Regions from separate parts of the Hoeflea sp. AS16 genome, predicted to be linked through region 3. Evidence: riboswitches for the same ligand, from Rfam matches in the RefSeq annotation. Region 3 holds a riboswitch; each other region holds the start of a gene.
What was found. Region 3 has a riboswitch for thiamine pyrophosphate ahead of thiB (thiamine ABC transporter substrate binding subunit). Riboswitches for the same ligand answer to the same signal wherever they lie in the genome.

Region 1: another riboswitch for thiamine pyrophosphate. It lies ahead of thiM (hydroxyethylthiazole kinase); the one in region 3 lies ahead of thiB (thiamine ABC transporter substrate binding subunit).
Region 2: another riboswitch for thiamine pyrophosphate. It lies ahead of WNY80_RS05325 (YkoF family thiamine/hydroxymethylpyrimidine-binding protein); the one in region 3 lies ahead of thiB (thiamine ABC transporter substrate binding subunit).

What each region holds. Positions count from the first base shown of each region.
Region 1 covers NZ_JBBMQQ010000005.1:28,813-38,677, reverse strand. Annotated here, with positions in the region: gene WNY80_RS14140 (ATP-binding protein) at 1-2,507, shown strand, start outside; TPP riboswitch at 2,892-2,981, shown strand; gene thiM (hydroxyethylthiazole kinase) at 3,020-3,805, shown strand; gene thiE (thiamine phosphate synthase) at 3,802-4,437, shown strand; gene thiD (bifunctional hydroxymethylpyrimidine kinase/phosphomethylpyrimidine kinase) at 4,434-5,234, shown strand; gene tenA (thiaminase II) at 5,322-6,008, shown strand; gene WNY80_RS14115 (thiamine pyrophosphate-binding protein) at 6,256-7,878, shown strand; gene WNY80_RS14110 (acetoacetate--CoA ligase) at 7,989-9,865, opposite strand, start outside.
Region 2 covers NZ_JBBMQQ010000002.1:1,007-10,871, forward strand. Annotated here, with positions in the region: gene mtaB (tRNA (N(6)-L-threonylcarbamoyladenosine(37)-C(2))-methylthiotransferase MtaB) at 1-762, opposite strand, end outside; gene dapF (diaminopimelate epimerase) at 759-1,637, opposite strand; gene WNY80_RS05300 (MBL fold metallo-hydrolase) at 1,718-2,725, opposite strand; gene blaOXA (class D beta-lactamase) at 2,874-3,677, opposite strand; gene WNY80_RS05310 (hypothetical protein) at 3,883-4,311, shown strand; gene WNY80_RS05315 (hypothetical protein) at 4,475-4,915, opposite strand; gene WNY80_RS05320 (diguanylate cyclase) at 4,812-6,452, shown strand; TPP riboswitch at 6,710-6,823, shown strand; gene WNY80_RS05325 (YkoF family thiamine/hydroxymethylpyrimidine-binding protein) at 6,818-7,426, shown strand; gene WNY80_RS05330 (ABC transporter permease) at 7,431-8,219, shown strand; gene WNY80_RS05335 (ABC transporter ATP-binding protein) at 8,216-8,971, shown strand; gene WNY80_RS05340 (ABC transporter substrate-binding protein) at 8,968-9,865, shown strand, end outside.
Region 3 covers NZ_JBBMQQ010000002.1:140,955-150,819, forward strand. Annotated here, with positions in the region: gene WNY80_RS05995 (CarD family transcriptional regulator) at 1-131, shown strand, start outside; gene WNY80_RS06000 (RNA polymerase factor sigma-32) at 576-1,439, shown strand; gene WNY80_RS06005 (M48 family metalloprotease) at 1,483-2,919, opposite strand; gene WNY80_RS06010 (ATP-binding cassette domain-containing protein) at 3,130-3,855, opposite strand; gene WNY80_RS06015 (thiamine/thiamine pyrophosphate ABC transporter permease ThiP) at 3,852-5,441, opposite strand; gene thiB (thiamine ABC transporter substrate binding subunit) at 5,485-6,495, opposite strand; TPP riboswitch at 6,537-6,643, opposite strand; gene WNY80_RS06025 (thiamine diphosphokinase) at 6,707-7,360, shown strand; gene WNY80_RS06030 (ABC-F family ATP-binding cassette domain-containing protein) at 7,363-9,195, shown strand; gene WNY80_RS06035 (hypothetical protein) at 9,264-9,638, opposite strand; gene WNY80_RS06040 (MoxR family ATPase) at 9,833-9,865, shown strand, end outside.

The sequences.
Region 1 (9,865 bases), on a different contig from region 3:
CCGTGTTCTGGCCGATCCAGGGGACCGACATGGTCACACCTGTCGACCTGGCAGCCCTGCCGACCTACACCCGCGACCGGCATTTCGACGGGTTCCGGGGCTTCGGCATTGTCCGCATCGGCGAAGCCCGCCGTGACCCGGAAGCCCTGGGGCTGGCGCTGGTCCCGGGCAGCGTCTCGCAATCGGTTTCCGAAAAGCCTCTGAGCGAAGACCAGCCTGACGCCGACATCGAGGCAGCGGACCCGATTGCAGCGGACGCCGCCGGCACAGATGTTTCAGGCGTCGAGGATCAGGCCGATCTCGAAATGCGGGATCTCGAGCACGACATCGAAGATCTTTCCCGCATGGACGGCGTTCATTCCGCGGCGACGGACGATCAGAGCCGCATCGATGACGCCAACCAGGAAACGTCCGGTGAAAGCGCTGATGACGCGGCGAACACCCACGAGGACGATCCGTTCCGGGGCGAGCGTCCGGCAATCCGGCTGGTGGAAACACCGATGCGGCGCGACAGCGACAAGATCATCAGCCTGGAGGCGCACCGGCCGCGCACGGCGCGCGAGAGCCTTTCACCGGGTGAACAGGCCGCCTTCCGCGAAATCGGCGCCCGGCTGAACGAAACAACACCGCCACCGGCCGATGCATCGGCACAAACGCCGGAGACGAAAACCGAATCCCCAGTCCCGGCAGAGCCCGAGACGCCGCAACCTTTCGGCAAGCGGCAGGAACCGCCACGGACGGATGAGCAGTCCGGCACCAGCGAAATTGCGGCTGAGGACGATCAGGCGGAAATCGCTGCGGAACAGCCGGAGACCGGTGAGCAGGCCGCTGTGGAAACGGCTTCTGCCGAGGCAGACGATCATGAAGCGCGCGCCGCAGACGAACCTGCGGATACCGTCGAAACCGATGAAACCCCGGAAACCGTGGCGGCCTCCCCCGCACCGCTGCCATCGGCGTTTGCGCTTCCCGCACGGCAGGTGATGCCATCGGGAATGGATGCCGATATCATCGATGCGATCCCGGCCGCGCTGCTGGTCCATTCCGGCGACGAGCTGATCCACGGCAATGCCGAGTTCTTCGAACTGACCGGCTACGACTCCCTGGCCGACCTCGCTGATCAGGGCGGCCTTGATCACCTGCTTGAGCGCCCCTCCGACGACGAGGGTGCCGGCGACGGCGGTCTGTTCGTCCGGCGTGGCGATGGCGGCAGGCGCGAAGTCACCGCCCGGCTGCGCTCGGTCAACTGGGGCGACGGACAGGCCCTGTTGCTGGCCTTGTCACCCCGCGAAACCGCGACGACAGCTGCGGCTGCAGAACCGGATTTGCCACAGGATGAAACCGCCCAGGATCAGGACGCTGACACAGAAGAAGCCCCCGAGGCGAACATGCTGGCAATCGAGGCGCAGGAGCTGCGCTCGATCCTGGAGACCGCCACCGACGGCGTCGTCATCCTCAACAATGAGGGCACCATCCGCTCGATGAACGGCTCGGCCTGCGCGCTGTTCAACTATGACGAAGCCGAAACCCGAGACCAGCCCTTCGCCATGCTGTTTGCGCATGAAAGCCAGCGCGCGGTGATGGATTACGTCAGCGGGCTCGCCGATCACGGCGTCTCGAGCGTACTCAATGACGGCCGCGAAGTGATCGGACGCGAAGCCTCCGGCGGTTTCCTGCCGCTGTTCATGACCATCGGCCGGCTGTCGGGCTCGAACGGTTATTGCGCCGTGCTGCGCGACATCACCCAGTGGAAGCGCACCGAGGACGAATTGCGCACTGCCAAACGTGCCGCGGAAACGGCCAATTCGCACAAGTCCGATTTCCTTGCCCGGGTCAGCCATGAGATCCGCACGCCGCTCAACGCCATCATCGGGTTTTCCGAAATGATGGTGGAGGAACGGTTCGGCCCGATCGGCAGCCCGCGCTATCTCGAATACGCCCACGACATCGGCAATTCGGGCAAGCATGTGCTCGACATCGTCAACGACCTGCTCGACATCTCCAAGATCGAGGCGGGACAGGTCAGCATGGAGTTCGTGTCGGTCTCGCTCAACGACCACCTGGCCGAAAGCGTGTCGCTCTTGCAGCCGATGGCCAACAGCCAGCGGGTGATCATCCGCACCAGCCTGTCGGCGAGCGTGCCGGACGTGGTCGCCGACCAGCGCTCGATCAAGCAGATCGCGCTCAACCTTCTGTCCAATGCCATCCGCTACACGCCGTCGGGCGGGCAGATCGTGGTGTCGACCTCCTACGAACCGTCGGGCAATGTGGTCATCCGCATCCGCGACACCGGCATCGGCATGAACCGCAAGGAACTCGAGCAGGCGATGAAACCGTTCGGCCAGGTTGGCCCCGGTCCGCGCCAGCGCGGCGATGGCACAGGACTCGGCCTGCCTTTGACAAAGGCCATGGTCGAGGCCAACCGGGCCCAGTTCGACATCGTTTCGGCGCCGGGCGAAGGAACGCTGGTCTCGATCTCGTTCCCGCCACAGCGGGTGCTGGCCGATTGAAGGTTCCGAGCAACTGAAGCTGCCGGCTGGGTGTAGATGCTGGCCGGCGGAAACTGGTCAAAAAAACGGAGACCGCTGGGGTCCCCGTTGTAAATTCACATCAGTGCTAACCAACACCAAGAAGAGCTTAAGCTACCCAAGGTTGATGCGATTAATGCGCAAAAACACTTGCCGGGTCCTTGCCAGATTATTTAAGACTTTACTGATTGAGCCACCTTCACCGGGCGTGGTTAAATTTTAGGTAAGGTTTGATTAACCATAAAGCGCTGCGAATCTCCGGCGATCCAACCAAAATTCTGTTTTCCTGCTCAGGCCAGTTGATCATCGCTGCCGATTGCCGCCGGTCATAGCACCGGTTGACGATGCAACCCTGCTCGCATAACAGGGAATTACCGGGGGCGCCTAACGGCTGAGAAGTACCCTTTGAACCTGAACCAGATAATGCTGGCGGAGGGAGGGTAAAAGTCGCGGGTGTCGCGGTCTGCCTTTTTTCGCTGGCCGGAGAAGAGACCGTGAAAACCGACCAGATCCTTGCTGCCGTCCAGACTCAAAAACCGCTGGTGCATTGCATCACCAATTACGTGGCCATGAACATTGCCGCCAACGTGGTTCTGGCTGCAGGCGCCTCGCCTGCGATGGTGCATGCCGAAGCCGAAGTCGCCGATTTCGTGCCGATCAGCGGCGCACTGACAATCAACATCGGAACCCTGTCGCCTGGCTGGGTGTCGGCAATGCACAAGGCTGCGGATGCGGCCAACGCGTCGGGCAAGCCCTGGGTGCTGGACCCCGTCGCCCACTTTGCCACGCCCTACCGCGATGAGGTGGTGCGGGATCTGATTGCGCGGGGTCCGACGATCATCCGCGGCAACGCCTCGGAGATCATGGCGCTTCTCGGTGCGGCAACAGCGGGCAAGGGCGTCGACAGCGGCGACAGTGTGGCTGATGCCGAAGGTGCTGCGACTGCACTGGCCAAGGCGCACGACTGCGTTGTCGTGGTCACCGGCGAACAGGATTTCGTCACCGACGGCAACCGCGCAGCACGCGTATCCGGCGGTTCCGACATCATGCCGATGATCACGGCAATGGGCTGTTCGCTCACCGCCTTGATGGGGGCGTTCGCAGCCGTTTCCCCACCGTTTGAAGCTTCCGTGGCTGCGCTTGCCATGTTTGCCGAGGCCGGCACCCGGGCGGCACGGACAGCCAGCGGCCCGGGCAGTTTCCAGGTCGCGTTTCTCGACGCGCTGTCGCAGATCAAGCCCGAAGACCTTGCAAGCGATGCGAATGTCCAATGGCTCTGAGACGCGAGGCGCTGAAGCTCTATCTGGTTACTGACCCGGTGCTGTGTGCGGATCTGGGCGTGGTCGAGACCGTGCGCCGCGCTGTCGCGGGCGGCGTCAGCATGGTGCAATTGCGCGACAAGCAGGCCACCACGGCAGAGCGGGTCTCTTTGGCCCGGGCCCTGATGGACGTTCTCAAGGGCACCGGCGTTCCGCTGATTGTCAATGATGATCTGGAGGCCGCCGTTGCCTCGGGTGCCGACGGCGCACATATCGGCCAGAGTGACGGATCCCCGCACCGGGCTCGTGCCTTGCTCGGGTCTGATCGCATTTTGGGGCTATCCTGCGAGACAGCTGAAAAGGCGGCGGCCACCAAGGGCATGAACTTGGATTATCTCGGACTCGGACCGGTCTTTGCGACCGGCACCAAGGCCGATCACGAGCACCCCATCGGACTGGCGGGTCTGGCCGCCCTCGCCTCGGCTACAGACCTGCCGACGGTGGCGATCGGCGGACTGAAGGCAAGCCACGTGCATGATGTTCTGGCGGCGGGGACAGATGGTCTCTGCGTCGTTTCCGCCATTTGCGGCCAAGCCGATCCACAGGCTGCAGCGGCCGCATTTTACCCTCCACAGACGGGAGATGCGCAATGATCTGCAACGTTTTGTCGATTGCCGGGTCGGATCCCTCCGGCGGAGCGGGAATTCAGGCCGACATCAAGGCAATGTCGGCCAATGGTGCCTATGCGATGGCCGCCATAACCGCACTCACCGCGCAGAATACCCAAGGGGTCAGCGGCGTGCATCTTGTCCCCCCGGCCTTTGTCAGCGATCAGATTGCAGCCATTTTCGCCGATATTCGCGTGGACGCGATCAAGGTCGGCATGATTGCAAATGCCGGTATCGCGCAGGCGGTGGCTGATGCCCTGCGGCTGCACCCGGATGTGCCGGTTGTGCTGGACCCGGTCATGATTGCCAAAGGCGGCGCGCCCTTGCTGACTGACGATGCCATTGCCACAGTGCGGGACGCCCTGTTGCCGCTGGCCACGATCCTGACCCCAAACCTGCCGGAGGCCGCGCATCTGCTGGGGGCGCCGACCGCCACCACACGCAGCGACATGGTCGCGCAAGGCCATGCGCTGTGCGCGTTGGGACCAAAGGCGGTGCTGATGAAAGGTGGTCATCTTGAAGCTGCCGACAGCCCCGACTTTCTGGTGACAGACGCTGGCGAACACTGGTTCGAGGCGGCGCGCACAGCAACCAAGAACACCCACGGCACCGGCTGCACCCTGTCAGCAGCGCTCGCCGCACATATCGCCAAGGGCCTGTCCCTGCCCGAAGCCGTCCTTGCCGCCAAAGCCTATGTCGCCAAAGCCATTGCGGATGCCGACAAGCTCAGCGTCGGGACCGGTCATGGCCCCACCCATCATTTTGCAAATCTCTCCTTGTGAAGAAAGCAGACCCATGAAGCTGACATCTCTTATGACAACGGGCTTGCCGCTGCCCGCCTCCCCGCTGATGGCGCAGGTGACCATCCAATGACCGCGCCCGACTATGGCCGGGTCTTCCTGGCGCTGCGTGATGGTTGCCCGGATGAATGGCACGCCTATACGCATCACCCCTTTGTCGAAGGGCTCGGCGACGGCACCCTGCCCCACGCCTCGTTCCTGCATTACCTGGTCCAGGACTACGTTTTCCTTATCCATTTCGCCCGTGCATGGTCGCTGGGCGTGATCAAGGCCGAGACGCTGGATGAAATGAAGATGTGCGCCAGAACCGTGGACGCGCTGATCAATCGCGAGATGGGGCTGCACGTCAAAACCTGCGCTGCTGCAGGCATTGATGAGGCGGCATTGTTTGCGGCAAAGGAAGAAATCGCGAACCTTGCCTATACCCGCTACGTCATCGACGCGGGACTGCAAGGAGACTTTCTCGACTTGATCGCAGCCCTCGCACCGTGCTGTTTCGGCTATGGCGAAATCGGCCCCCGGCTTGCCGGAGCGGCCGCGCCGGAGACGCCTTATGCCGACTGGATCGCAACCTACTCGGATCCTGACTACCAGCAAGTGATGGTCTCGATCGGGCAAATGTTTGACGCCGCAGTGATCCACAGGCTTGGGCCGGACTTCCAAACCACACCACGATGGCCTCAGCTGCAAGCCCGCTTCACCATGGCAACCAGGCTCGAGGTCGGGTTTTGGGACATGGGACTGCGTGGTGCGTGAGCTGTGTCTCTTCGATCACTCTGCAAAGCGGGTCTTATGAAAAGGAACAGTCATCCGAATGGCCGGGTGACAGCATCAGAACATGCGCCGGCATCACGGGCCAGACAGGCTTCATGCAATATTTTCGCATGACGGACGGCAATTTCGTCCGTCCCCTGCATTTTCTCGTCGAGATCCATCGAAATTGCGCGGTTCGCGCATGCGTTATGGGGTATCACGGTGGGCATCGCGACAGGAGAAAACGCCTATGAGCAGCAAGATGCACTTCTATCAATCCGTAGCCCGCGCGGCCTGTGACCACGGGGTGGATACGATGTTCGGGCTGATGGGAGACGCAAACCTGTTCATGGTCGACAGTTTCGTGCGCGACTGCGGCGGGCGGTTTGTACCGGCTGCACATGAGGGCAGTTCGGTGCTGATGGCGCTGGCCTATTCCCATGTCGCGGGCAAAGTCGGGGTTGCAACCGTGACCCATGGCCCGGCGCTGACCAATTGCGTCACCGCGCTGACCGAAGGCGTCCGGGGTCATATCCCGATGGTCCTGCTGGCCGGCGATACTCCGGTGGCCAACCCTCGCCACTTGCAAGGCATCGACCAGCGTGAACTGGTCAAGGCGACGGGCGCCGGGTTCGAGCAGGTACGCGCGCCTGACACGGTCGGCAAGGATGTTGCCCGCGCCTTCTACCGGGCCCAGGTCGAACGCCGCCCTATCGTCTTGAACATGCCTGCCGACTTCATGTGGCAGGAGGTGGAGCATCAGGTCGAAGTGCTCAGCGTTTTCACCGCACCGGGCGGCGTGGCCGAAGGCGGCATTCTGGACGAGGCCATCGGCATGATCGCCTCGGCCCGGCGCCCGCTGATCCTGGCCGGTGGCGGCGCTGTCGCGGCGCGGGACCAGCTGATCCGGCTCGCCGACCGTCTCGAGGCGCCGCTTGCCACGACGCTGAAGGCCAAGGGGCTGTTCAACGGTCATCCCTACAACATCGACATTTTCGGCACGCTTTCCACGCCGGCCGCCTATGACCTGATCGCCCAGTCCGATTGCATTGTCTGTTTCGGCACCGGGCTGCATGATTTCACCACCGACCGCGGCAAGCTGATGAAGGGCAAGCGGATCGTGCAGGTGGATATCGAACCGACCGCCATCGGCGGCGGACTGCATCCCGACGCTGCCCTTCTGGCCGATGCGGGCCTGACCGCCGAGACCATTCTTTACTGGCTGGATCAGGCCGAGATCCCGGCGAGCGGCTTTACCAGCGAACTGGACATTGGCGTGCTTACCGCCCATCCCGCGGGGACGGGCAAGGCGGCGGATGGCTGCGTGAACTATGTTCATGCGCTGGAACGGCTTGAACAGGCGCTGCCGAAGGATCGTGTGCTGGTGACCGACGGCGGGCGGTTCATGACCGAAGTCTGGTGCCGCATCTCCGCCCCCGATCCGAAGAGCTTTGTCGTGACCGCCAATTTCGGCTCCATCGGGCTTGGCCTGCAGGAAGCCATTGGCGCGGGGCTGGCCGCTCCGGGGCGGCCGGTGGTGCTGTTTTCCGGTGATGGCGGCTTCATGATGGGCGGCATCAACGAGTTCAACACCGCCGTGCGGCTCGGGCTCGACCTGATCGTCATCGTCGCCAACGATTCTGCCTATGGCGCAGAGCATATCCAGTTTCTTGACCGGAAAATGGATCCGAGCCTGACCGAATTCCACTGGCCGTCTTTCGCCGGAATCGCCACTTCCCTTGGTGGACAAGGGATCGAAGTGCATTCTGAGGCGGAACTGGAAACCGCGCTTGCGGCGCTGGAAACCCGTGACCGCCCCGTGCTGATCGAGCTCCGGCTTGACCCGCATGACGTGCCACGCATGCGCATCTGAGGCGCGGTCACGCTTCGGAGACAGCGTCAAGGAGATAGGCACGAGGGGCCTTCGCCCAGCACACCGGGTTTGTGTGAGCCCCTCGGAATCCCGGCTCGTTGGCCTTGCTGCTAGCCCTTCAGTTCATCGAGACCCCTGAACAACTCCAGTGCTTCCGGGTTGGCCAGTGCCTCCTGGTTCTTGACCTCGCGGCCATGGACGATGTCGCGCACGGCGAGTTCGACGATCTTGCCGGACTTGGTGCGGGGGATATCGGTGACGGCGATGATTTTGGCCGGCACATGGCGGGGCGAGGCGCCGGTGCGGATCTTGGCACGGATCTTCGCCCGCAGCGCGTCGTCGAGCGTGACACCATCGGCAAGGCGGACAAACAGCACAACGCGGACATCGTCGTCCCAGTCCTGACCGATGCAGATGGCTTCCACCACCTCGTCCATCTGTTCGACCTGGTTGTAGATCTCGGCGGTGCCGATGCGTACACCGCCAGGGTTGAGCGTCGCATCCGAGCGGCCATGGATGATGATGCCGTGGTGCGAGGTCCATTCGGCGAAATCGCCATGGGTCCAGATGTTTTCAAAGCGGGAGAAATAGGCGGTGTGGTACTTCTCGTCGCCGGGATCGTTCCAGAACCCGATCGGCATGGCAGGGAACGGCTTGGTGCAGACCAGTTCGCCCTTTTCGCCGGTCACCGAGTTGCCGTTGTCATCCCAGACATCGACGGCCAGACCGAGGCCCGGCCCCTGGATCTCGCCGCGGTAGACCGGCAGCGCCGGATTGCCGAGCACGAAGCAGGAGACGATGTCGGTGCCGCCGGAAATAGAGGCCAGGTGCACATCCGGCTTGATGCCTTCATAGACAAACGTGAAGCCTTCCGGCGACAGCGGCGAACCGGTTGACGTCAGCAGCCGGAGCGATGAGAGGTCGTGGGTCTTGACCGGCAGCAATCCGCCCTTGCGAACGGCGTCGATGAACTTGGCCGAGGTTCCGAGCACGGCGAAGCGTTCGTCTGCGGCATAGTCGAAAATGACGTTGCCGTCGGGATAGAATGGAGAGCCGTCATAGAGGCAGAGCGTTGCGCCGACCGCCAGGCCGGAAGCCAGCCAGTTCCACATCATCCAGCCACAGGTGGTGAAGTAGAACAGCCGTTCGCCGGGCTCGAGCCCGCAATGCAGACGGTGCTCCTTGAGGTGTTGCAGCAGCGTGCCGCCGGCTGAGTGGACGATGCACTTGGGAACACCGGTGGTGCCTGAGGAAAACAGGATGTAGAGCGGATGCGCGAACGGCAGCGGCTCGAAGGTGACGGGTTTGGCCGGATATTCGGCGATGAAAGCGGCCAGCGTCACGGCTCCTGCCACGGCCCCGGCGACGGCTTCGCCATCGTCGAGCATCGGCACGATGACAGTCGCGTCCGGCTTGAGCGCGGCGGCGATTTCGACCAGCTTGGCCGTCACATCCTGGCGCTTGCCATTGTACCAGTAGCCGTCGCAGGAGATGAACAGCTTCGGCTCGATCTGGCCGAAGCGATCGAGCACGCCCTTGACGCCGAAGTCGGGCGAGCAGGACGACCAGATTGCACCGATCGAGGCACAGGCGAGCATGCAGGCGATGGTCTCGGGCATGTTCGGCATCATCGCGGCAATGCGGTCACCCTTGCCAACGCCATGGGCGCGGAAGGCCTGCTGCAGGCGCGAGACCAGGGCATGCAGTTCGTCCCAGCTCATCTGGCTTTGTGCCTTATCCTCGGCGCGGAACAGCATCGCGGGCTCGCTTCCGGTGCGGCTCAGAAGATTTTCGGCAAAATTCAGTTCCGCATCGGGGAAAAACCGTGCGCCGGGCATGGCGTCGCCGTTTTCGATGATGCGCTCGCCCTTCTTGCCGCGCACGCCGCAGAAATCCCAGATAGCAGACCAGAACCCCTCGCGGTCCGAAATCGACCACTCGTGCAGCACCAACGGATCAGTCAGCGTCTGCCCTGCCCGTTTGCCGG
Region 2 (9,865 bases), 140 kb from region 3:
CGACAGGTGCAAATGCGGCATGAAGCGGGGTTCGTTTGCGATCAGGTCCATCAGCGTGTCGTCGACCTCGATCGAGTCGATCGATGACAGCCGCAGCCGCCTGAGCTCGGGCACCTGCCTGAGGATGGTGGCGGCCAAGGTGCCGAGCGTCGGGCTTCCGGGAAGATCGGCGCCATAGCTGGTGGCGTCGACGCCGGTGATGACGGCTTCCTGGTAGCCGTTGCCGACGAGCTTCTCGATCTGTTCGACCACCGCGCCCATCGGCACCGAGCGGGAATTGCCGCGACCATAGGGGATGACGCAGAAAGTGCAGCGGTGATCGCAGCCGTTCTGAACCTGGACGAAGGCACGGGCATGGCCTTCGACCGCCTCGATCATCTGCGGCGCGGTCTCGCGCACCGACATGATGTCGTTGACGCGGATCTTCTCGCTTTCGGCAACACCGAAATCGGGCAGCTTGCGATAGGTCGCGGCCTGACCCTTGGCATCGTTGCCGATCACCGCGTCAACCTCGTCCATCGAGGCGAAGGTTTCGGGTTCGGTCTGGGCGGCGCAACCCGAAACCACGATGCGGGCTTCTGGGTTGTCGCGCCGGGCGCGGCGGATGGTCTGGCGGGCCTGGCGCACCGCGTCGGCGGTCACCGCGCAGGTGTTGACCAGGATCGCGTTGTTGAGGCCCGCCGTCTCTGCGGCCTTGCGCATGGTTTCCGATTCATAGGTGTTGAGCCGGCATCCGAAGGTGAGAACGCGAACACCGCTCACGCAGCCACCTCATCGGCCTGCCAGTCTCCGGTCAGCGGATCGACGGTTCCGGAAAATTCCCATTCGGCGGGGCCGGTCATGATGACGTGGTTGTCCTCGCGCCATTCGATCTTGAGCGGCCCGCCCGGCACATTGACGGTCACGGTCCGCCCGGTGCGGGTGGTACGGGCGGCGGAGACGCCGGCGGCACAGGCGGCCGAGCCGCAGGCCCGCGTCAGGCCGACGCCGCGTTCCCAGGTTCGCAGGTCCAGCGTCTTGTCGTCGATCACCCGGGCGATCGAGATATTGGCGCGCTCGGGGAAGATCGGGTGATTTTCCAGAAGCGGCCCGAAACGTTCGAGGTCATGGGACCAGACGTCATCCTTGACCCAGAAGATCGCATGCGGGTTGCCCATCGACGCCACCGAGGGGGAATGCAGCACCGGATCGTCAATCGGGCCGATCTGCAGCTCGATGCGGGTGGTGTCGTGAAATTCCTCCGCCAGCGGGATCTTGTCCCAAGCGAATTCCGGCCGGCCCATGTCGACGGAAATCAGCCCGTCATCATGTTCCTGGGCGGTGAGAATGCCGGCCAGCGTCTTGAAGGTGAAGCTCTTGCGCCCGGTTTCGGATGCCAGCGCCTGGACCACGCACCTGGTGCCGTTGCCGCAGGCCTGGGCGCGGGAGCCGTCGCGGTTGAGGATGTCGATGCGGTAATCGACACCGTCGATGTCGGTGTCGTGGATCGCCATGATCTGGTCGAAACCGGTCTTGTCGCCGCTGGCCAGCGCGATGGCGGCTTCAGGCGTCACGGCATCCTTGCTGCCACGCATGTCGATGACGACAATGTCGTTGCCCAGTCCGTTCATCTTGGCAAAAGGAACCGTTGATTCCATGACGCGCACCCGTTTCATGTTCGGGGCCTATATGGCGGAAAAATGCGGTGATTACCAGTGTCGGCGCACCGGCCGTTCACTCAGGCCACGGAAGGGTAATCCCAGGATTCGCCGACATGCAGCGGCCGGAAGCGGTCTTTGGAGACGCCTTTCTCGGCAAGCTTGGCCTGAAGCACTTCGGCGGGCGCCTCGCGGCCTTCGTCTGTGAGCTGGAAGGTGCCCCAGTGATGGCCCAGCGCATACTCGGCGCCCGACATCAGGTAGCCTTCGATCGCCTCGTCCGGATTCTGGTGCTGGTCCTTCATGAACCAGCGTGGCTCGTAGGCGCCGACGGGCAGGATCGCGGCGCGGAACCTGCCATGCCTGTCGCGGGCATTCTGGTAGGGCCGGCCGTTGTCGAAGCCGGTGTCGCCGATATGCAGGATCTTGCCGCCGGGCGTTTCCAGCACGAAGGCCGCCCAGAGCGCCATCGAACGGTCGTTCATGCCGCGCGCCGACCAGTGGTGGCAGGGCTCGAAATGCACCGTCGCCGGGCCGGATGTGATCGCGTCGCCCCAGTCGCCCGTCATCACGCGCATGGTTGGCACATGAGACTTGATGATCGCGTCATTGCCGAGCGGGGTGATGACCAGCGGATTATGCGACAGCCGGAGCCGTGCCAGCGTGACCAGGTCGAGATGGTCGTAGTGATTGTGGCTGAGCAGCACCAGGTCGATATCGGGCAGATCCTCGAACGCAATGCCGGGCGCGGTGACGCGTTTTGGTCCGGCGAAGGAAAGCGGGCTGGCGCGATCCGACCAGACCGGGTCGGTGAGAATATTGAGCCCGGCGGTCTGGATCAGCATGGTGGCATGGCCGACCATGGTGATGCGCAGGCGGTCACCCTCGATGCGTGGCTCGGGACGGGCCGGGGCGAACGGGCTTTTGACGATGTTCGGCCACTTGGCCTGGTTGCCGCCGAATTTCCATTTCAGCAGGTCGGAAAACCCCTTGGGGGCCGCGCCGTCGGGATTGAAAAACCGGGTGCCGTCGAAATGATCGCTGACCGGCCCCGAATGATAGGGATTGGAAGTGCGTGCGACAGCCATTGCGGTCCCCGATGCGCCAAGACCGAACAGGGCGGCGAGCGCTGAAAATTTGAGAAAGGAGCGGCGTTTCATGCGGTGAAATATGGGGGCGAGGGCTGAAGCGTCAAGGCAAGACGGAATTTGCCGGCCCTGATTGCATGCCTGGCGATCAGCGAATGGAAGATATCAGCTCGGGCCACTGTTTGAGGAAAGCCTTCCTGTTCCTGATCCCGGCGGAGCCTTTCTCGCGCTTTTCATCCTGATTGAGCCGGGCAAAAACCACTGTCCGATCTCCCTTTGTGGCCCATCCGACGAACCAGCCCCAGCTCTTTGCCCTGTCAAAAGATCCATCCGCCTGCCGGGGATAGGCGGCGCCGGTCTTGCCGAACACTCTCCAGCCATCGCCCGCAGGTGTGGCTTCGACAATTGCCATGGTCAGATCCATGGCGCGGGGTGCAACCGGCAAACCGCGATTGACGAGTTTGCGCAGGAAGGCGACCTGCTCCAGCGGCGCGATCTTCAGCGAGGAACTGATCCAGGAGCGTTCGAGCGCGTTGTTCTTGCCCGGATCGCCGGAGATATCTGCATTTCCATAGTCGAAAGCCTGCACGTATTTCTGCAGCTTTCCGATACCGAGATCAGCGGTAAGCCGTTGGGAATACCAGACCACCGAATATTTCATCCACCGGGCCGGATCGGTTGGCTGCGTCCAGTTCCTGCCGCCCCAATCTGGGTCTCCGGGCTTGAAGGGCAGAACCGGTGCGTTGATCGTGGTGAGAAAGCCTGAATCAAATCCCATCAGGCCGAGCGGGATCTTGAAGGTCGAGGCGGGGGTGACCCGGGTGCTGCAATCACCCTGGCTGAGCAACACCTCTCCGGATTCCGCATCGGCAATAAGGGTGCAGATGGTCTTCGCATTGGCGGGGGATGCCGACGAGATAAGCACGACCAAAAGCGGGAGGATGTATTTCATGGATTCGGGTCCGCAATACAGCACGGTTGGTTGGCCATAAATCGAGTTTTCGCACTGTTTTACGGCGGCCGCAACTTTGCAGGGGGCCTCGGCCTGCAAGTCACCAAGGCCACATGAACCGTTCATGAATGGTGGCTTCAGAAACGGTTCAAGCGAGGGGGATCAAGGTGAGGTCATTGAAACACACCACACCCGGAGCCAGACAATGTTCAACAAATCCATTCTCGCCCTCACCGCCGTCACCCTGACAACGCTGATGATCCAGACACCGGTTCAGGCGCGGGATTCATCCAGCACCGTCCGCGATCACCGCGGCACTGTTGAATTCAAGCTGCGTGACCACCGGGCTCCGGCGCAAGCCCAGACCCGCGACCACCGTGCCGGCAAGCAGGACAAGGTTCGCGATCACCGCAACGGCCGCAAGAATGAAGTGGTCAAGGTGAGCCGCAAGGATTGCCGCAGCGGTGCCGAAAACCTGCGCCGCTCGGGCTATCGGCAGATCAAAATGCTCGACTGCCGCGGAAGCGAATATTCCTACCTGGCCAAGAAGCACCACGCCCTGTTTGGCGCCAAGATGAACGCCTATTCCGGCAAGATCAAAGTCTCGTTCCTCGGTCCGGTGCGCTCGCACTAGACCTGGCAATTTCCAAGATTAATGCAATGAACCAGTCACAAACATCGTCAGGGAGGCCGGGGTTCGGCTTCCCTGACATCACATCACCGAACCAGTTGATGGATCACCGGGCCTGACGCAGTCAGGCGAAATGCTCTCGTGAGCTTTTGTCATGAAACGCATTTTACAAGTTACCGCCGGAAGTCCGGCGCTGGTGATAATCAATACCGCAACCCCAGCAACCGGCCAAGAAGGTCAGCAATGACAGGGCGGCGAGCGCGGACAATCCGAGAAATGAGCGACGTTTCATGCGGTGAAAAACGGGGCAAGCGGCGAAGGGCTTAAAGAGGAGGGCGCGCGGGATAGCCGCCGGACGCCGGACGGATGGCAAAGCTTCGTTAGGAAAACTCGCGTATGACTGGAGCAGAAATATCCGGACAGTGCGGCGGAAAGCCCGCTCTGCCGGATTGCCTGAAGGATTGACGATGAACTTTTCCACCCCGATCCTGCTTGTGATCGCGATGCTCGTGATCCTTTTGGTCGGACGAATCATCACGTCGCCGGAAGCACCCGGGCGAACAGCCTTCGGGCTGGCTGCCGTGGCATCGATCTGGTGGATCGCCATGGTCGTGCTTCGACTCAACAGTGCGGAACTGGCGGACAAGGTCCTCTTCAACCGACTCGCCTGGTTCGGCATCATTGCGACGCCGCTGTTCTGGTCGGCAGGTTTTCTTGATCATGCAGGCTTCAGTCAATTCACCAGGCGCCGGTCAATCACCATCATGCTCGTGATCACTGCGATTGCGGGTTTCGCTGCGTTGACGGATGGCTATCATCATTGGCTCTATGTGGAAATCATCAACATAGAACGGCCGAGCTTCTCCTACGGATGGCTGTTTTACGCGTTGTTGGGGGGAATGTATCTGTGCATGCTGATTGCCTGCCTGATGTCGATTTCCCAGTTGAAGCACGCTGCTCGTCTGCACAGGCGCCAAATGATCGCGCTCCTGGTTGCAACATGTGTGCCCTGGGCATGCAATGCGGCTTTCGTCCTGTTCGAATTCCGGCTCTTCAACGATGATCCGACGCCCTTTGCCTTCAGCGCGACCGTGCTGGCGGTGCTTTTTGCACAGCATCGCGGAAAGCTGTTTATTGCACCGCCTATTGCCCGGGACATCATTTTCTCGGTTTTGCCGGACCCGATCGTGGTGCTGGAACCGAGCGGCCTGGTTCTCGAGACCAATCCCGCGGCAGAAAAGCTGACAGGGTTCAGTGCAGATACCGTGGGAACGAAACTTCCGCCCACCCACCCGCTGATGGCCTTCATCGCAGAAGACATACAGACCGGACCCGCGAAGCCGATCATTCACTTCGACGCCATGGAAAAGACTTTCGAGGTGTCCGTCCAGCCGCTGGAGCAATGGGGCCGGCAAGGCAGTGTCATGATCGTGTTGCGCGACGTCACCGCCCGCGAAGCCGCGCAGAAAAGCCTTCTGGACGCCGGGGAAGCGCTGACGCTGCGCCTTGAAGAAAATCTGCGGCTGCAGCAAAAACTGGAACAGCAGGCTTTTCGGGACCACCTGACCGGCCTCTTCAATCGCCGTCACGCCAGCACCGTCATCCCGCCTGTGCTGGCGAGCGCGAGCGAGAATGCGCCGGTATCGTTGATCATCGTGGATCTCGATTACTTCAAGCAGGTCAACGACCGCTATGGGCACGATGTCGGCGACAACGTCCTGTCGTCCTTTGCCAAGATCCTCGGCGATAGCCTGAAAGGCGCAGAATTCGCGTTCCGCTATGGTGGCGAGGAATTCCTCATCGTGTTGCCCGCCACCGCCCGCGATTCCGCGCTCGAACGTTGTGCGCAGTGGCGGCACGAACTTGCCACCCTGACCATTGCCGAGCTGGGGGACGTCGCCTTGTCGTTCTCGGCCGGTATCGCAATCGCTCCCCAGGCCGGAACGTCATTGCTGGAGTGCACAAAGACGGCGGACATCGCTCTTTACCGATCCAAGATTTCCGGGCGCAACAAGGACACCGTCTGGGGCGAGCATCTTGACGGCATGGACCGCGGAGGGCCTGTCTCCAAGGGTCCTGCCGACGGCCACGACGGCCACGACGCCTGCACAGCCCTGTCAGGCCGTAAGGCAATGCTGCCTTGATCTGAACTTGGCAGAAGGCGCTCTGACTGGGGCTCTTTCATGCGTTTGTTGACCGGGCGAAGTCGCTGCCGACCGCCATGGTGGCGGCCCACCTGGCGCGGTAGCCGGTCACTGGTGGGCGTGTGTGGTGAGCGTCGAAAGGTTGGCGATCATGCCATGGATTGGATAACCTGCCGGCCTTGCCATCTCCAAGACAACTGAAAAACCGCAGGGAGAGACAAAAGCCCTTGCATTTGCATGCAAATCCTGTTGAATGCGCCTCACCACAGGGGTGCCGCGTAGAGCCGCGGCTGAGATGCGGGCGCCAAGCCCACGGACCCTCGAAGCTGATCTGGATAATGCCAGCGTAGCAAGGAGGAACCAAGATGTTCGCAGGCGCGCAAGTATCCCTTTACCCCATGACCGACGGGTTCGTGGACGTGATTTTGTCGTCGCTTGAGGCGCTCGATCCCTACCGCGAGCGGCTCAGGATCGAGACCGACGATATTTCCACCCTGATTGTCGGCCCACCCGAAGTGCTGTTTCCGGCGCTGCGCGATCTCTATGTCGCGGTTGCAGCCTCCCGGCATCACGTCGTGCTTCGCGCCACGCTGTCGCGCGGATGCCCCGGCGAGCCGGATGACCCGATCTGCCAGACCGGTGCATTGGCAAACCCGTCCGAACCGCTCGAAAGTCGCCAGGCCGGGGCCCTTGCCGCGCTGACTGAGGCACCGATGACCGGGGAGACCGCGCGGGCGCAGTTCTCGCTCTACGTGATGGGTGCCGGTGACCACATGGCCGAAATCATGGGCTGCATCGATTTTCTCAAACAGAGCGGCACCTTCGACCGGTCGAAGAATTTCTGCACACGGCTGATCGGCGATTCAGGCCCGGTGTTTGCCACCCTGCAGGAAGCCTTCTGCCGCTTCGGGCCACCCGCCGGTCACGTCACCATCGACCTGACGGTTTCAGCCAACAGCCCGTCGATCAGCTGATCTCATGGCTCATTCTCCGTCCGGTACTCCGGCGGCAAGGCTTATCCAGGGCCTGCCGGCCATTCTCAGTGTGCTCACCGCGCTTTGTGTGTGGGAGCTTTACGTGCGGCTGTCGGGCATCCCGGCGCTGGTGCTGCCCGCGCCGTCGCGGGTGGCCGAGCAGATCGTGGTCAACCGCGCCATGCTGTGGGCCAACACCTTGCCGACACTGCAGGCGACGCTGACCGGCTTCGCCTTCTCTGTTTCAGTGGCGTTTTTGCTGTCGCTGCTGATCGATTTCACCCCGAAGCTCAGACGGGCGCTGTTTCCGGTCTTCGTCATCAGCCAGACCCTGCCGCTGGTGGCGATTGCACCACTGGTTGTGCTGTGGTTCGGTTTCGGGCTGACGCCAAAGATCCTGCTGGTGGCGCTGGTCACCTTCTTCCCGATGCTGGTGGCACTGGTCGATGGCTACGCGTCCACCGAACCCGACATCGAGGCGCTGCTCGGCTCGATGGGTGCCTCGCGCTGGAGTATCTTCCGCCGCGCCCGGTTTCCCTCGGCAATGCCCTATTTCTTCGCCGGTCTGCGGATCTCGATCACCTATGCGGTGGTGGCGGCAATATTCGCTGAATATGTCGGCGCCCGCGCCGGCCTCGGCATTGTCATTCTCAACGCCAAGAACAGCTTTCGCCCCGACCTGATGCTGGCCGCGGTGGTGATCAGCTCGTTGCTGACGCTGCTGCTGTTCGGCGCCACTGCGCTGCTGCAACGGCTGGTCCTGGGCTGGCGCCATGCGGGGGCTGCGCCATGAATGCGCTGGACATCACAAATGTTTCCCTGACGCTGGGCGGCACGCCGGTGCTCGATGACATTTCGCTCCGCGTCGAAAAAGGCGAGTTCGTATCGATCCTCGGACCATCCGGCTGCGGCAAGTCGAGCCTGTTCCGGCTGCTCACCGGGGCGCTCACTCCGGACCGCGGCACGATCTGCGTCAACGGCGCGCCGCTGTCGTCAAAGTCCCGGGCCTTTGCCTTCATGCCGCAACGCGATGCGCTGATGCCCTGGCGGCGGATCATCGACAACGTCATTCTCGGGCTGGAAGTGCAGGGGATGGACCGGGGCGAGGCGCGGGTCAGGGTGCTGCCGCTGTTCTCGACCTTCGGCCTCGAAGGCTTTGAACAGCATTATCCGGCGCAACTCTCTGGCGGCATGCGCCAGCGCGCGGCGCTTCTGCGCACCATCGTGCAGGACCGGCCGATCCAGCTGCTCGACGAGCCGTTCGGCGCACTTGATGCGCTGACCCGGGCGGAGATGCAGGGCTGGCTGGAAAGCCGCTGGAGGCAAGCGCACTGGACCACGTTGCTGGTCACCCACGACGTGCGCGAGGCGGTGGCGCTGTCGGACCGGATCTACGTGTTTTCGCGCCGGCCGGCGCGGATCATCGCCGAATTCAACGTGCCCTGGCTACGTCCCCGCCTCGGCCGCGCGCTTCCCGCAGAAGCCAGCCAGCTTGAGGCGCAGCTTCTCGACACTCTTCTTGCTCAAACCGGAGACCGATCATGAAACACATTCTCACCGCGCTCGCACTGCTTGTTGCCGTGCCGGCGACGGCTGCCGAAAAGCTCACCGTCGCGCTCGACTGGACGCCCAACACCAACCATGTCGGGCTCTATGTCGCACAAGCCAAGGGCTGGTTCAGCGATGCCGGTCTCGACGTCGAGATCCTGCCCTATACCGACACTTCGTCGGGCACGCTTGTGTCGACCGGTATCGCCCAGTTCGGAATCCTCAGCGCCGTCAGCTTTTACAGCCAGCGCTCGATGGGCGCCGACATGACGGCGGTGATGGCCGTGGTGCAGCACGAAACCGGGCGGCTGGTGTTCAATGGCGAGCGCGAGGATATCCAGCGTCCCGCCGATCTCGACGGGAAGATCTATGCCGGTTTCGGCAGCGCCTGGGAAAACGCGTTGATCGCCTCAATCATCCGCCATGATGGCGGCGAGGGCACATTCGACACGGTGACGCTCGGCACCTCGGCCTATGAGGCGCTGGCCAACGGTTCGGTGGATTTCACACTGGAAGTCAGCACCTGGGAGGGCGTCAATTCGGTGCTTCTGGGCCGGCCGCAACGCGCGTTCGCCTATGCCGATTACGGCGTGCCGGACCAGCACACCACATTCCTGGGTGGCAACTCGTCCTGGCTTGCGGCGAACGCGGATACCGCGGACGCTTTCGTCAAGGCGGTGCAGCGTGGTTATGCTTTCGCTGCCGACAATCCGGAAGCCGCCGCCGATATCCTGATTGCCGGGACGGATGGCATGCTGTCCAACCCGGATCTCGTCCACGCCTCGATGAAGGCGCTGGTCGAGGATGGTTTCCTGCGGGATCCGGGCGAATCCGTCGGCCTGATCGATGACACTCTGGTGGCCGATTTTACCGGCTTCCTGTTCAAGGCGG
Region 3 (9,865 bases):
CTCGCGAACTCGGTGCCGTCAACAAGATGTCCGACACCGAAGCCGTGCGCCTGATCGAGGTCAACCTCAACAAGGGGCCGAAGCGCGGCAAGGCCAATGACGAGGACGGCGCACAGGAAGAGGCTGCCTGAGCCACTCCTCCTTCCGTCTTGGAAATCAAGCCCGGGCTGCCCCAAGCGCCCGGGCTTTTTGATTCCTGCATGCGCTGCCCGCCGGTTTTTTCCGAGCACTGCTGCCCTGTTGAGGCGATGTAACCAGCCTGGGCAATGAACATATCCGAAGTACGCAGCCTGGTATTCTGCGGGAATGCTGACCGGAAAGAGTCCCGGCAGTGATGCAACAAGACCGCGCAGAGCATTGGCAAAAAACAACTGTAATCTGTTTGCCGATATTTCGGTTGTGGCTCTCCCCGGTCAGAAATGATGGAACCATTTGTCTTCAAATGTGTTTCCCCAAGGGCGTTGTACTTTCGCGTCCGGGTGTTCCTGATCACACTTATTTCATCAGGCTTGATGATCCATTCAGCTCTCGCCCACGTAGAGTCAGATGATCAGTCGAAAAGACCGGAGGGTGTCATGACAGCGATTTCCGCAAACAGACAGATGGTGCGTGCTGCGATGGCTGCTCCGTACCTTGAACGGCAACAGGAACACGATCTGGCCGTGCGCTGGAAAGACAACAAGGATCAGGACGCGCTGCACCAGATCACCATGGCGCATATGCGGCTGGTGATTTCGATGGCGGCCAAGTTCCGCAATTTCGGCCTGCCGATGAACGACCTGATCCAGGAAGGCCATGTCGGACTGCTCGAATCCGCCGCCCGGTTTGACCCGGAACGGGAGGTCCGGTTTTCAACCTACGCCACCTGGTGGATCCGGGCTTCGATCCAGGACTACGTGCTGCGGAACTGGTCCATCGTGCGCGGCGGAACGAGTTCGACCCAGAAAGCACTGTTTTTCAACTTGCGGCGGCTCCGCGCGCGGCTTGCCCAGGATGAGCCATCGCTTCCCGAAAGCGCCATCCATTCCCAGATCGCGACCACGCTCGGCGTGCGTGCCAAGGATGTCGAGGTGATGAACGCGCGATTGTCGGGATCGGATTCATCGCTGAATGCGCCGATGTCGAATGGCGAAGACGGCGCCTCGTCCGACCGGATGGATTTTCTCAAGAGCGATGAGCCGCTGCCCGACGAGCAGGTTTCGACCATCATCGACGAGGAACGCCGCAACATCTGGCTCGATGATGCGCTCAACACGCTCAATCCGCGCGAGCTTCGGATTATCCGCCAGCGGCGGCTGAGCGAGGATGGAGCGACGCTCGAAGCGCTTGGATCGGAACTCGGCATTTCCAAGGAGCGGGTACGTCAGATCGAAAACCGTGCGCTGGAAAAGCTCAAAGCGGTGCTGACGACCGAGACGCCTGAAATCGCAGGCCTCTGAAGGTTTCGGGAGTTCTTTCGGCGAGAGAGCTTTTGCCGCCGGATTACCGGTCGGTGACGATCTTGACCTTTTGTCCCGGTGACAGGACAGATGTCGACGAGACCGCATTGAGCAGCTTGAACAGCTCGAGTTTGCGCTCCACACCCGTCATCTTCGCGGCGAGCGACGCCACCGTATCGCCAGGGGCGACGGTGACAATCCTGATCCGCAGGGGCTGCAGGTCCCTGATTTCACGGGCGGACATCTTGCGGAAGCCGGCCCTGACGACCGAAGCAGCCGGTTCGAGCTTGTCGCTGCCGCTCGGAGCCGCGGTCAGGAACCGGTAAATCCGGTCTTTCAACCTGATCACGGTGATATCGAAGTCCCAGCGGTCGGCACTGGCGCGTGCGGTTGCGGCCGGCAAGCCGTCAACGCGGGTCTGCCTGATGGTGGACGGATCAAGACCGGTGACCCAGCCGCTGGCAATATAATCCGTCATTGATTGCCTGCTGTTGTCGGTCACGCCGTCAAAGCGGATCGCCAGATCTCCGGGGCCCGTCGCCATGACCGCATCGGCGTTGTTGTCTATGCGGAATCCTGCCGGCACCCGGAATTTCACGCCCAGAACCGGATGGAGGAATTCGGTGCCGCGGACATATCCCTCGTTTGGACTGTCGCCAAACAGCAACCCGTCGATGCCATCGAGATAATAGTCGCGGCCGCGGTCTCCAACGCCTTCCTGACCGAATGCTCTCGCATGGTTCTTTGCCAGCTGGATCCGCTGCGGTGGGTTGGGGTGGCTGGCAAGAAAGTCGAGGCTTGAATCCGCGTCGGGGTCGACCGAGTTGAAATGCTGGTTGGCATTCATGGATTCGAGGAACCGGGCTGCCGCATAGGGGTCATATCCTGCCTCGCCGAGCATTCTGACGCCGATGACATCGGCCTGCAGTTCCTGGTTGCGGGAGAAGGCGGCCAGGGACAGCTTGCCGCGGGCAACGGCGCGGCGGCCGGCGATGGAATTGGCGAACAATTCCTCGGCCACCTGTCCGGCAAGTTCGACTTCCTGTTCGCGCCGCTGGCGCTCCAGTCCGTGGTTGGCGGTGACATGGGCCATTTCATGCGACAGCACGGCGGCCACTTCCGACGCGTCATTGGCGAGTGCGAGCAGGCCGCGGGTGACGTAGAGATAGCCACCGGGCAGGGCAAAGGCGTTGACGGCGGGCGAGTTGAGCACGGTGATCCGGTAGGCCTGGCTTGGATTTTCCGAAACGAGCGTCAATGCGCCGACGATGCGGGCAACCAGCCGTTCGGTCTTGGCATCGCGGAACTCGCCGCCATAGCTGGCGATGATTCGCGGGTGCTCGTTGGCGCCAATGCGGGTGCGTGGGTCGGAAGCACCGGCCTTTTCCGCCGTCTGCGGGGTGTCGGACGGCCTGACGCTGGGCTGATAGACATCAACCCCGAGCGTCTGGCAGCCAAACAGCAACAGGCTGCCCGTCATCACCAGAGCGAGGCGAAGCTTGTTGCCGATCAGCGGGTTCGTTTTTGTGTGGGGCGCAGCGATCTTGGCCATGGTCCGGATTGTTGTTTGGTCATCTTGATGCCGGGACGGAAGCTGAAAATCTCACAAGCCGGAACTCAGGCTCAGGTCTATCCCAATTTGCGCCGCTTCTCCAGTGGCAAACACTCGCGTCGAAATTGTGGCGTCGCCTCACTCTTCGGCGCTGCCCCCAAGGTATGCCGCCAGATCCGGCAGATCGTGGCGTTGGAAAAAGCCTGCTGCGGGTGCATCGGCGGCAATCCGGCCTTTGGCTATGAACAGGATCTGATCGGCTGCATTGCGGGCCTCGTCGGGGTCGTGCGTGACCATCAGCACGGTTGCGCCGACTTCTGCGCGCAGTTCGAGCATCAGGCCAAGCATGTCGGCGGCGAGGCCGGGGCCGAGGCCATCAAACGGCTCGTCGAGCAACAGCAGAGGACGGCGGCGGGCAAAGGCGCGGGCGAGCGCCACGCGCTGCCGTTCGCCACCGGACAGGGTGGCGGGCATGCGCTTTCCAAAGCCTGCAAGGCCAACCCGTTCGAGCGCCATCTCGACCCGTGCCCAGCCGGCCTTGTCCAGCCGCAGCGAAGGATCGATGCCAAGCCCGATATTGGTGCGGATATCGAGATGGGCAAACAGGTTGTTGTCCTGAAACACCATCGAGATGCCGCGACCGGATGGCTCAAGCCCGGTGACATCCCTGCCATCAAGCAGGATCCGGCCGGCGTCCGGATTCAGGAAACCTGCGGCGAGATTGAGCAGTGTTGATTTGCCGGCGCCGGAAGGCCCGAGAATGGCGGTCACGGTCCCGGCCTCCCGCCGGAAGGAAAATTCGGTGCTGAGATTGCCGATGCCATAGACAACGCCGTCAAACACAATTGCAGGTTCATGTGTCATCGTTGTCCGCTTCCGTTCCGGTTGCCGAGCCTGTCGGCCAATAGCATGAGCCCCATGGTCAACCCTCCGAGCAGCAGCGCCAGTCCGGCGGCGTCGCTGGTCCGGTAGCTTCCCAGTTTCTGGTACAAAAGCCAGGGCAGGGTCATGATCCGATCGCTGCCAAACAGCGCAATGGCACCCAGATCCCCCAGCGACAGTGCCACGGCGAAGACGAAGCCGGTCGCCAGCGCCGGCAGCATGGCCGGAATGTCGATCTGCCAGAGCCGGTTGATGCCGGCAAGGCCGAGCGACACGGCCAGCCTTCCGTTGCGGTCCATGGTGCTTGAATGCGCAGGCTCGATCACCCGCATGACGAATGGCAGCGCCATCAGCGCGTTGACCAGAATGATCACCGCCAGGGGCGCGAGCAATTGCCCCGTGCCGCCGCCAAGCATGAGGAACCATCCGGCGCCGAGAACGACGGGTGGGACAAGAAGCGTCAGCGATCCGGCCGCACCCGACAATCCCGCCAGCAAGCCCATCATGGGTGAGCGGGGCGGGGTGTCGGCCGAATAGCGGGCCCGCACCAACAGGCTGGCAAGCAGGACCGACAGGGACGCGGCGGCGACACCGATCAGCAGGCTGGTTGCCGTGGCGCGCCAGAACAGGCTGTCGCCAAGCAGGCGGGAGATATCGGCGTTCAATCCGGAAACGATCACGGCGATCATCGGTGCGCCAACGAAAAAACCACCCAGGCCGATCAGCATCGCATCCGGGACGGCATGCAGGCCGCCTCTTGCATCCGGTCGGTTCGTGGCGCCGCCCTTGGTGTCTCCGGTATCGGTGGGAACCGAGATCAGCCTGAGCGCCAGCATCACCACCAGGGTCAGGCCGACCTGCACGAGCGAGAGCAGCACTGCCCGGCCCGGATTGAAATCAAAGCGCAGCGCCTGATAGATCGCGACTTCCAGCGTGGTTGCCGCCGGTCCGCCGCCGAGCACCAGCACGAGGGTGAAGGATGTGGCGCAGAGCATGAACACCAGTCCGGCAGCGCCCGCCGCGGCGCGGCGCATGGCCGGCCATTCGACAAGGCGGAACAGGGAAAGGCCGCCGATGCCGAGATTGGCGGCGGTCTTCCAGTATTCCGGCGGCAGGCGTTCGATCGTGGGCAGGATCAGCCGGACGGCAAGCGGCAGGTTGAAGAACACGTGGGCGATGAGAATGCCGCTGAGGCCGTAGATGGAAAACGGGGTTTCGACACCAAGAACGGACAGGCCCTTGTTGGCGATGCCATTGCGGCCCCAGATCTCGATCAGCCCGAGGGCGGCCACCAGGGGCGGCAATCCAAGCGGTACGGCAAACAGGTTGATCAGCCAGCGCCGCCCCGGAAAGACGGGGCGGCGGGCAAGGGAGCGGGCCAGAGGCACCGCGAAAGCCACGCTGAGAAGGGTCGAGAGACCCGCCTGCAGCAGGGTGAAGCGGGTGATGCGGAGTAGGTAATCGCCCTGACCCGATGACAATCCGGCCCCACCGCCGTGAGACACGAGAACCGCCACCGGCACCGCCAACGCCAGGCCGACGCACAGCAGAGCGGCAATGCCTGCCATTCGTGATGTGCGGTGCTCGGCCCGGGTCAGCATGGCAAGGGGATCAGCGGCTCATGGCGCCAAGCCATTCCTCGATCCAGGCAGCACGGTTCTCCGCCACTTCCTCAGGCGAGTAGAGGAACGTCTTTTCCGGCGAGACCAGTGTGGCGAAAGCTTCCGGGAGCTCCATGGTGATTTCAGCGGCCGGCATCATCCAGTTGTTGGTGGGAATCTCGTTCTGGAAGCCCGGGGTCATCATGAAGCCCAGGAACTGACGTGCCAGATCCTTGTCCGGTGCGTTGGCGAGCAGGCCTGCGACCTCGATCTGCAGGTAATGGCCTTCGGAGAATTCGGCTGCCTGGTAGCGGTTCGTCTCCTCGGCGACCATGTGGTAGGCGGGCGAGGTGGTGTAGGAGAGAACCATCGGCGCTTCGCCCGAGGTGAACAGGCCATAGGCTTCCGACCAGCCCGGCGTGACGGTCAGGACGCGCTTGGAGAGCTTTTCCCAGGCCGCGGCGGCGTCATCGCCATAGACCGATTTCATCCACAGCAGCAGGCCCAGGCCCGGCGTCGAGGTGCGCGGATCCTGAATGACGATCTTCTGGTCCGGGTCGCCTTCGACCAGGTCCTTGAGGCTTGCTGGCGGAGTGGCGATGGTCTCGGTGTCATAGATCACGGCGAAATGGCCGTAGTCATAGGGAATGAACACCTCGTCGCTGAAGCCGCCGGGAACGGAAACCGCGTCTGTTGACAGGCCATGGTCTTCAAACAGGCCGGTGGCCTTGGCTTCGGCAACCAGGTTCGTGTCCAGTCCGAGCACGATGCCTGCCTCGGCCTTGTCACCTTCGAGCTTGAGGCGGTTCAAGAGTGCGACGCCATCGGCAACGCCGACCCATTTGAGATCGCAGCCGCACTCGGCTTCAAAGGCTTTCTCGATCTTCGGGCCGGGACCCCATTCGGCAATGAAGCTTTCATAGGTGTAGACCGTCAATGTCTTGTCGGCACTGATGGCGGGCGTGGCGAAGAAGGGAAAAAGAGCTGCCAGTGCAGCAGGGACAAATCTGTAATTGCGCATTGGATCGCGCCTCCTTTGGTTCAGAAAAAACAGGAATAGGCGCGATGTGCACGTCTAATCCCTCCGCCGGTACAAACCGGATCAGGTTCTTCGGGTTGACCATCTGGTCTCTCAGCATGGCAGACGCCAGGCACCCCGTTAGAGCGAGACAAGACATAGAATTTCTTCCAGACGCTGGCAAGTGCGCGCAAAGCTGCTATTGGCTTGCGCCATGAGTTCACATTCCACTTTTGCAATCCTGCTGGGCGGGGCGCTCGAGATTGACGACCGGGTTCTGGCACTGACCGGGGGCGCGCGGGCGATTGCTGCCGATGGCGGCATGGCGCACGCGCAAGCGCTCGGGATGACGCCCGAATTGTGGGTGGGCGATTTCGATTCAACTTCCCCTGATCTGACCACACGGCATGCGGCTATCCCGCGGCTGCCGTTCCCTGCGGAAAAGAACTTCACCGACGGCGAACTGGCCATCGAACAGGCGATCGAGCGTGGCGCCACCCGGCTGATCCTGGTCGGCTCCTTTGGCGGTGCGCGCACCGACCATGCGCTGTCGCACCTGCTGCAGGCCGTTACGCTTGCCGAACGGGGACTGGATGTGGTGCTGACCTCCGGCGTGGAGGAGGCGGTTCCGCTGCTGCCCGGATCGCGCGATCTCGATCTTCCCGCCGGGTCGCTGTTTTCGGTTGTTGCATTCACGGCGCTGAACGGGCTCAGCCTGTCGGGGGCGAAGTATCCGCTCGACAATGCCGATATTGCATTTGGCGCGTCACGCACCATCTCGAATGTGGCCGAGGGGCGTCTGACCGCCAGCCTTGTGTCCGGACGCGCCCTCATCGTCGCCCGCCCTCATGATTTTTCCGGAGCCTGAGCATGGCGCCTCCCATTCTGAAACTTGACGACATCACGCTTTCCTTTGGAGGGACGCCACTGCTTGACGGGGCGGAGTTGCAGGTGGAACCGGGCGACCGGATCTGCCTTGTCGGTCGCAACGGTTCGGGCAAGTCGACACTGCTGAAGATCGCCGCCGGACAGGTTGAGCCACAATCGGGCGAGGTTTTCAGGCATCCGTCCTCGACCATCCGCTACCTGCCGCAGGCACCTGACTTCGAAGGCTTTTCGACGGTTCAGGCCTATGCGGAAGCGGGGCTTGGCCCGAGCGACGATCCGCACAGGGTCAGTTATCTTCTCGAGCATCTCGGCCTTGACGGGGAAGCCGATCCGCAGACGCTTTCGGGCGGCGAGGCCCGCCGGGCGGCGCTTGCGCGGGTGCTGGCGCCGGAGCCGGATATCCTGCTTCTGGACGAGCCGACCAACCATCTCGACCTGCCAACCATCGAGTGGCTGGAAGAGGAACTCACGCGCAGCCGCGGTGCGCTGCTGGTGATTTCGCATGACCGGCGGTTTCTTGAACGGGTCAGTCGGGCCACCGTCTGGCTCGACCGTGGCCGGTCGCTCAGGCTTGATCGTGGGTTTGCGCATTTCGAGGCCTGGCGGGATTCCGTACTGGAAGCCGAAGAGCTGGAGCAGCACAAGCTCGGGCGGCAGATCGAGCGCGAGGAGCACTGGCTGCGCTATGGCGTGACGGCACGGCGCAAGCGCAACATGCGGCGGCTGTCGGATCTCAAGACCATGCGGGCCGAGCATCGCGGTCACAAGGGTCCGCAGGGGCGGATCAATGCACAGGTTGCCGAGAGCCGCGATTCGGGCAAGCTGGTGATAGAAGCGGAAGGCATCTCGAAGAGCTATGGCGATGCGCCGGCAGTGGTGCGCGATTTCTCGATGCGGATCAATCGCGGTGACTGCATCGGTATTGTCGGCCCCAACGGCGCGGGCAAGACGACGCTTCTGAAAATGCTGATCGGCGAACTTGAAACCGACACCGGCTTTGTCCGGCACGGATCGAAGCTTGACATCGCGGTTCTGGACCAGCGCCGCGAAGTGCTCAATCCGGACGAAACACTGGCGCATTATCTCACCGACGGGCGTGGCGACAGCCTGATCGTCAATGGCGAAGCCAAGCATGTCACCGGCTACATGAAGGATTTCCTGTTCCAGCCGGAGCAGGCACGGACCCCGATCCGCAACCTGTCGGGCGGCGAGAAGGCGCGGCTGGTGCTGGCGCGGATCCTGTCGCGGCCTTCCAACCTGCTGATCCTCGATGAGCCGACCAACGATCTCGACATGGAGACGCTGGACCTGCTGCAGGAAGTTGTCGCCTCCTATCCGGGAACCGTGATCCTGGTCAGCCATGACCGTGATTTTCTCGACCGGACGGTCACATCGACCCTGGCGCCGGCGAATCCGTCGCAACCGGACGGGCGATGGATCGCCTATGCCGGCGGATATTCCGACATGCTGACGCAACGCGGCACGGAGGCGCGGGAGAAAAAGGCCCGGGCGGCACAGGAGGCCGGCAACACGGCTTCGGCGCCCAAATCCCAGGCGGCCAACCGGGATTCATCGCGCAAGCTTTCCTACAAGCAGAAATTTGCGCTGGAGTCGCTTCCCGGCAAGATCGAGGAAGCGCAGGCCAAGCTCGCGAAAATCGAGGCGGAAATGGCTGATCCGGCGCTGTTTGCCAAGGACCCGGACGGGTTTGCGGCGCGCGCCAAGACCCATGATGCGCTCAGGAGCGAGATCGAGGCGATGGAAGGCGAATGGATGGAACTCGAGATCCTGCGAGAGGAAATCGAGGGCAGCTGACAAGAAAGTTGCGCTCAGCGGAGGCCGCTTGAGCGCAACATGCATTCACCAGCGCAGGGGCTGATGTTTCAATCGGCCTTTGTGACCGAAGCGATGACGAACGTATGCAGTTCGTCCGCACCGTGATCGCGGATCGAGATGTATTCCCCGGTCTTGAAGACGTGGTTGGAGAGCCGGAAACCGGTTTCGTCATCACTTTCGTCGGCGGGGTCATAGTCGAATACCCAGCCGCCTTTCGGATGATGGACGAGATAGCCCAACTCGGAGCGTTCACCATCCCAGAAGCGCACAACGGTTGCCGATGACGGATCCTTTTCCCAGGCTTCCTTGTCGAGATGACCGTCCTTATCCAGCGGTGCATGGATGTCATAGCCGCGATGGACATTGCCATCGGGGAATTCCTTGTTGCGGGCCATGACCAGATGAATGTGGTAAAGCGTCATGTCATTCTCCAATTGATGCGATGCGCAGGTCACGATCATCCTGTCCCGCCGTTGCGGGCGTTGCCTTGATCTGGCGCAAACTGCTGACTTTGCACACACTGCCGATCTCGCGAACGGGTTGCGTCACGCGCCCGAGTGTGGTGTTGAAGACGGTATGGAACCAAGCCGCCGGAAATGTGGTGCATGGAGGAAATATGCAGTTTGAAGGCACATCCGCCTATGTCGCG